One region of the Herbaspirillum sp. WGmk3 genome, then DNA from elsewhere that is predicted to be linked to it. Evidence: predicted binding sites of a transcription regulator. Region 1 holds the regulator's gene; each other region holds the start of a gene.
The links. The regulator LexA, encoded in region 1, represses DNA repair genes until DNA is damaged. The targets are predictions, from matches to a motif close to ACTGTATNNNNATACAGT.
Positions count from the first base shown of each region.

Region 2: a site for LexA is predicted at 831-848, ahead of MKD49_RS18130 (VRR-NUC domain-containing protein). Genes of this name have one in related genera too.
Region 3: a site for LexA is predicted at 1,372-1,389, ahead of MKD49_RS10640 (PA0069 family radical SAM protein). Genes of this name have one in related genera too.

Region 1 is NZ_JAKYWT010000002.1:865,883-868,147, reverse strand. Features, by position in the region: gene MKD49_RS09765 (tetratricopeptide repeat protein) at 1-637, opposite strand, end outside; gene lexA (transcriptional repressor LexA) at 840-1,496, opposite strand; gene rpsF (30S ribosomal protein S6) at 1,824-2,189, shown strand; gene priB (primosomal replication protein N) at 2,211-2,265, shown strand, end outside.
Region 2 is NZ_JAKYWT010000004.1:562,256-564,520, reverse strand. Features, by position in the region: gene MKD49_RS18135 (LysR family transcriptional regulator) at 1-751, shown strand, start outside; gene MKD49_RS18130 (VRR-NUC domain-containing protein) at 875-2,265, shown strand, end outside.
Region 3 is NZ_JAKYWT010000002.1:1,044,640-1,046,904, forward strand. Features, by position in the region: gene MKD49_RS10635 (leucine-rich repeat-containing protein kinase family protein) at 1-35, opposite strand, end outside; gene MKD49_RS10640 (PA0069 family radical SAM protein) at 94-1,356, opposite strand; gene MKD49_RS10645 (sigma-54-dependent Fis family transcriptional regulator) at 1,544-2,265, shown strand, end outside.

The DNA.
Region 1 (2,265 bases):
TGTACATCTCCATGGCATGAAAGGCTTCGCCCAGGGCGGTGTGGGAGGGAGCGAAATTGATCTGGTATTCGAGCGACTTCAGAATCGTGGCGACCGCCTCGTCAAAGCGCCGTGCGTCGATCAGGGCGCGGCCCAGGTGCGACAGCGGGCCCGGTGCGTTGGGTTCACGCCGGGCCGCATCCTCGAAGTATTTGATCGAGGCTTCCGGATCGTTCTTTTCGTGCAGGGCATTGGCCAGGCCGATGCGTGCCGCCCGGTTTTCCTTGTCGATGGCGATGGCGCGCTCGTAGATGGCGATGGACTCGTCGATGCGATCCTGGCTCAGCACCGTGCCGGCCAGGTTGCTGAGGTATTCGGCGTTGTTCGGATCGGCCTCGATGGCCTTGCGCAGGTATTGCTCGGCTTGCGCGAACTGGCCTTCCTGCATGGCGATCAGTCCGCGTGCGTGGTTGGCAAACACCAGATTGGGGGCGCGGGCCAATACGGCTGTACAGATCGCCTTGGCTTCCTCGGTCTTGCGATTGTCGAGCAGGTCCAGACATTTGCGAACGTCCAGCAGATCCTGCAGGTTGGACTTGGCGGCCGCTGGGGCCGGAATATGTTTGCCGTGCTTGTTGCTGCTCTTGCGCGTCGACATCGAAAAGGGTCCTCTTGGTTGGGCGCATCCATTGCGCCGGGCATAGCTGTCCAGCAAGGATGATATGCGTAACCGGTCACAGGTGAAGAGCTAAATAGAAAGCAAAAAACCTCCGTTTTAAGCGGAGGTTCATGCATAAACAAGCGATCAGTCGCCGCTGGCAGCGTCTTTCCGGCGGTCGGGCCTGCGCGCCGCCCCGAATTCAGTTCCAGCTGCGCAGCAATCCCACGGCCAGTCCTTCGAGTGCAAACTGGTCGTCTTCCGGCTTGACGATGATGGGCTCGAATTCCGGATTCTCGGGGAAGAGGGTGATGACGCTGCCGCTCTTCTGGTAGCGCTTGACCGTGACCTCGTCAGCCAGGCGGGCCACCACGATCTGGCCATTGCGCGCCTGGTCGGCGCGCCGCACGGCCAGCAGGTCGCCGTCCAGGATGCCGGCGTCGCGCATGGACATGCCGCGCACCTTGAGCAGGTAGTCGGGCTTGGCCGGGAACATGGCCGGGTCGACCTGGTAAGTCTTTTCCACGTGTTCCTGGGCCAGGATGGGGGAGCCCGCTGCGACGCGCCCGATCAGCGGCAGGCTCAGCTGCATCAGGGCGGGATGGGGCAGGGCCATCTGGCGTGCAGTACTGATGCCTGTGGTACCTGATTCGCGCAGGCGGATGCCGCGCGAGGTGCCGGGGGAAATCTCGATGGCGCCCTTGCGGGCCAAGGCCTGCAGATGCTCTTCGGCGGCGTTGGCGGAACGGAAGCCCAACTCGGCAGCGATCTCTGCACGCGTGGGAGGGAAGCCGGTGTTCTCGATGGCGTTCTTGATCAGGTTCAGGATCTGTTCCTGGCGCGCAGTCAGTTTGAGCATGAGGGTGGCCTTTCTCGGAGGGAAGGCTGTCTGGATGAACAGTCTGTATTTTTATACAGGTGCAATCCTTGTGTCAACGGCAACATGCATATTCCGGGGCGGAAAAGGCAAGCTTTCTCATTTATATAGAGCGCGCTGCAACTGAAGAATCTGGTTTTGAGCCGCTGGCGGCGATGTGCACGGTCCGCGTTGTGGCCCCGCGGCCGCAGTGCCGTGACGCCGGCATTGCTGTCAGGACGGAAACCTAGTATGATCTCTGGTTTTCCTCTTCCCACACCCGTCTTGACGCCGGGGTGGGCGTCTTCAATAAGTCCATAAGGAGTCTACATGCGTCATTATGAAATCGTATTTATCGTCCACCCGGACCAAAGCGAGCAAGTGCCGGCGATGATCGAGCGTTACAAGGGAATCGTCACCACCCGCGGCGGCAAGGTCCACCGTGTCGAAGATTGGGGCCGTCGCCAACTGGCTTACCAGATCCAGAAGCTGGCCAAGGCTCACTACGTCTGCCTGAACATCGAAGTCGACAGCGAAACGCTGGCTGAAATCGAAACCGGCTTCAAGTTCAACGACGCCGTCCTGCGCCACCTGACCGTCAAGATGAAGAAGGCCGAAACCGGTCCTTCCCCCATCCTGAAGGCAGTGCAGAAGGAAGACGCGGCCAAGAGCCGTACCGAAGCTCCGGCAGCTTAAGCGCTGCGAACATCGCGGAGAGTGAACCAGTTTCAAGTCATCGCCAGCCTGGCAGAACGTGATGTCCTACGTTATA
Region 2 (2,265 bases), on a different contig from region 1:
GGGCGTGGCCCTGCTCCATCGCAGCACGCGCAGCGTGACGCTGACCGAACACGGCCGCACCTACTACGCGCGCACCGTGCCGCTGCTGGAGGAGATGGCGCAGACCGATGCCGAGCTCTCCAGCAGCACGCTGGACATCGCCGGCCCGGTCCGGCTGGCCACGTCCGCCACCTTCGGCCGCCTGCACGTGCTGCCGCTGGTGCCGGTGCTGCTGGCGCGCTATCCGGGGATAAGGCTCGATCTGCAGTTCTCCGATGGCGTGCGCGATCTGCTGGCCGATGGCGTCGACCTGGCCATCCGCGTCAGTCCGGTGCTGCATCCGGATGCCGTGGTCAAGCGCGTGGCCAGCACGCCGCTGGTGTGCGTGGGAGCGCGCAGTTATTTCAGGCGGCATGGGCTGCCGCGCACGCCGCAGGAGCTGGCGCGCCATAACTGCCTGATCTACAACGACATGCACGAATGGCCTTTCAGCGGACCGCACGGGCGCTTCAGCGTGCCGGTGCAGGGCAACCTGTCTGCCAACACGGTCGAGGCCATCCTGGCGGCGGTGCGTGCGGGCGTGGGACTGGGGCTGTTCAACCGGGCCTCGCTGGTCGGCGAGATGCGCCATCCGGACATCGCCACCGTCCTCGATGCCTATCTGAAGGAAACCCGCGACATCAGCCTGGTCTGGCCGCGCCGCCGCTTCCTCCCGCAACGGGTGCGGGTGGTGACCGATTTTTTTGCCAAGGAGCTGGCAGCCAGGATCTGAGCGGCTGAGCGGGCGGAGGGGCTGCACGTTGCTTCATGTTCGGCACAATGAATATGTTGCTTCTGGCAGGAAGCGATATACTGTGCATCCATACAGTTCCTTTCCTGCCTGCTTTTCGCCGCAATGCCCGCCGTCCCCGATCACCGTTTCTACTACCTGAGCAATTTCCAGCAGGCGCTGGATTGGCTGGGGCAGCGCTATGCCGACCTGCTGCAGGACGAGGAGCGCGATTTCCTGCTGCGTTTCCCGGCCTTGCCGCTGGCTGCGCGGGCGCTGTTCGTGCGCATGATGATGCGCAAAGGCGAGCACTTCCGCGCCAGCCGTCTGGCTTATCCGGAGATCGGCTGCCCGCTGCAGGCGTCCCGCGATCTGCCGCCCGAATGGGTGGAGCAGGATGCGCCGCTGTCGCTGGCCCAAGTCTTCGCGCTGGCGACCAAGCCGGAGCTGCTGCGCTGGTTCGGCGTGCGCGGTGGACTCAGGACGGCGCGCAAGGACAGCTTGCTGGCGGCACTGGAAAGCGATCCCCTTCATGCTGCGCCGCGCTGCCTGTCGCAATGGATAGCGCCGGGGCAGGGCGGGGAAGCGGTCCTGCGCATGCGGGTTGGCGGCCTGTGTGAACGTTTGCGTTTGATGTTCTTCGGCAACCTGCGCCAGGACTGGAGCGAATTCGTGCTGGCCGATCTGGCTACGCTGCGCTATGAACAGATCGCCCTTTCTGCCGAGGCGCGCGGTTTTCGCAGCCGCACCGACATTGATCTTTACCTGCAACTGCAGGCCTGCAAGCAGCGCTTTGAGGCCAGTGACAAGGTCGCGGCGGTGCTCGACGCGCTACCCGCGGAGCGCTTCGACAATCCCTGGCTGGAGAGCCGCCGGGAACGCCTGCTGTTCCAGCTCGGCCAGCATTGCGAGAAGGCCGGCGACTGGCCACAGGCACAGCAGATCTACGCTGCCTGCCGTTATCCCGGCGCACGGGCACGCGCCATCCGCGTGCTGGAAAAACTGGGCCGCTTCGGTCCCGCGCAGGCCCTGCTGACGATCGCCCGGCAATCGCCCGAGAGCGAGGCGGAACGCCAGCAACTGCTGCGCATCGCGCCGCGCCTGGCGCGCCAGCTGGGTTTGCCGCCGGCGCTGCGGCCGCGCCCCGCCGTGGTCGATCAGATCGAGCTCGTGTTGCCGGCCGAGGGCGGCCGCGTCGAGCGGGCGGTGCAGTTGCATTTGCAGCAGGCCGATGCGCCGGTGTTCTATGTCGAAAACGCGCTGGCCAATGCCCTGTTCGGCTTGCTGTGCTGGGAAGCGCTGTTCGCGCCCATTCCCGGCGCCTTCTTCCATCCCTTCCAGCGCGAGCCGGCCGATCTCTTGAGCGCCGATTTCGCGGCGCGTCGGCGCGATGTGCTGGCGCGCTGCCTGCGCCGTTTCGATGACGGCAGCTACCGTGCGCATCTCCTTGCCACCCATGAGAGCAAGCACGGCCTGCAATCGCCCTTCGTCGCCTGGGGCTGGGTTACGCGCGAGCT
Region 3 (2,265 bases), 180 kb from region 1:
AGCGCGCCGCTGCGCAGTTGTTCCAGAGTGTGCATGCAAAGAAGTGAAGAAACGGACTAAAACGCGGATCTTACCAGCCGCCGGCCGTCTGCCTCAGAACAAATCCAGCTGGGCATCGCCCGCCGGGCGCCCCTGCCCCGCCGGCACCACCATGGGCCGCTTGAAGCGGCTGGCATCCAGGGTGGCAAAAGCCCGATTGCGATGATCGATGCCCAGGCGCCGGCTGGCCTTCTCGAAGCGCTGATGCAGCAAATCGGCCCAGACGCCGGTGCCCCGCATGCGGGTGGCGAAATCGGCGTCGTAATCCTTGCCGCCACGCATGTCCTGGATGCGGTTCATCACCCGCGCCGCACGGTCGGGGAAATGCGCCTGCAGCCACTGCCGAAACAGCGGGCTGACTTCCCAAGGCAGGCGCAGCACGATATAGCCCGCCTGGCGCGCCCCGGCCTCCACGGCCGCTTCCATGACGCGTTCCAGGTCCGGTTCGGTGACGAAGGGAATCACCGGCGCAATCGACACGCTCACCGGAATGCCCGCCTCGGCCAGCGTGCGGATCACCCGCAATCGCCGCGCCGGGCTGGCCGCGCGTGGTTCCAGCGTGCGCGCGATGGCCGCATCCAGCGTGGTGATCGTCACCGCAACAATGGCCTGCCCCTTGGCCGCCATCGGGGCCAGCAAATCGATATCCCGCTCGACCAGCGAGGACTTGGTGATGAGCGCCACCGGATTCTCGCAATCGTGCAGGATCTGCAGGATGCGCCGGGTCAGCTGGCGTTCGCGCTCGATGGGCTGGTAGGCGTCGGTATTGATGCCCACCGTGATGGTGTCGGGTTCATAGGACGGCTTGGCCAGTTCGCGCAGCAGCACCTCGGGGGCATTGCGCTTGGCCACCAGCCGGCTTTCGAAATCCAGCCCCGGGGACAGGCCCAAATAGCTGTGAGAAGGCCGCGCGAAGCAGTAAATGCAGCCGTGCTCGCAGCCCCGGTAGGGATTGAGCGAAAGCGAAAACGGCAAATCCGGCGAGCTGTTGCGGGTGATGATGGATCGGGCGTCTTCCTCGGTGACGATGGTCTTCAGGCGGGGTGGCTCATCCTCCTCGGTACTCTCAGCCGCCTGCGGCCCGGCCTCGGCAAAATGGACGGCCTGCCAGCCATCGTCGAACTCTTCCCGCGCCACCGATTCATAGCGCCCACGCAGGTTGGTCACCGCGCCCCGGCCCTTCTGGGCGGTCTGATCGCGATGGATGAAGGTTTCTGGCGTCAGGGTCGCGTCGTCCTCGCCGGAGGCGGCCGACCGGGTCGGCTGCTCTGGAAAAGGCCGGGCAATGCCCTGCGGAAATTTAGGGAAGGAAGCCACGTAAAGCTCATCAATACTGTATTTATATACAGTATTTTGCCTTCACTTCGGATGCGCTGCAAATGCTGTTTCAATTTGTCCGGCTGCCACATTAATCGGTTATGCTTGTTCACCCTCAGCTTCCCATCAGAGAAGAAAGCCGACACAAGGGGGAACAAGGACCGCCAGAGGTCCCAAGGAGACAAGGATGCAATACCAGGCAAACCGGCCCGGTGCCGGTGCATTGCTGGGCGCTTCGCCCCTGGTGCAGGCCAGCGCCGATGGCGTGCCGGATCTGCAGGCCATCGAACGCTCGCACCAGCGCAGCTCGTCCTACGGCATCACGCGCGGCCAGCGGCCCGACCTGGATTCACTCTCGCGCGCCGACCTGGCCCAGACGCTGGAAGCCAACCAGGCCCTCTCCGGCCATGCCCGCCCGGTCATGGAAACCCTCTACGACCAGATCCGCAATACCCACAGCATGGTCATCCTCTCGGACGCCGAAGGCACCATCCTGCATACGCTGGGCGACAGCGATTTCCTGGCCAAGGCCGACCGTGTGTCCCTCGGGCCCGGTGGACGCTGGTCCGAACAATTGCGCGGCACCAATGCCATCGGCACGGCGCTCTTCGAGCAGAAGCCCACCACTGTGCACGCCCAGCAGCACTACCTGGATGCCAACCGCTTCCTGACCTGTTCGGCCGCCCCCATCTTCGACCATCGCGGCCAAGTGCTGGGAGTGCTGGATGTCTCGGGCGAATGCGGCAGCTTCCACAAGCACACCATGGCCTTGGTGCGGATGTCGGCGCAGATGATTGAAAACCACCTGCTGGCCGGCAGCTTCCCCGATTGCATCACCCTGCACTTCCACAGTCGCTCCGAATTCGTGGGTACGCTGGTCGAAGGCATCGTCAGCTTCACGCCCGGCGG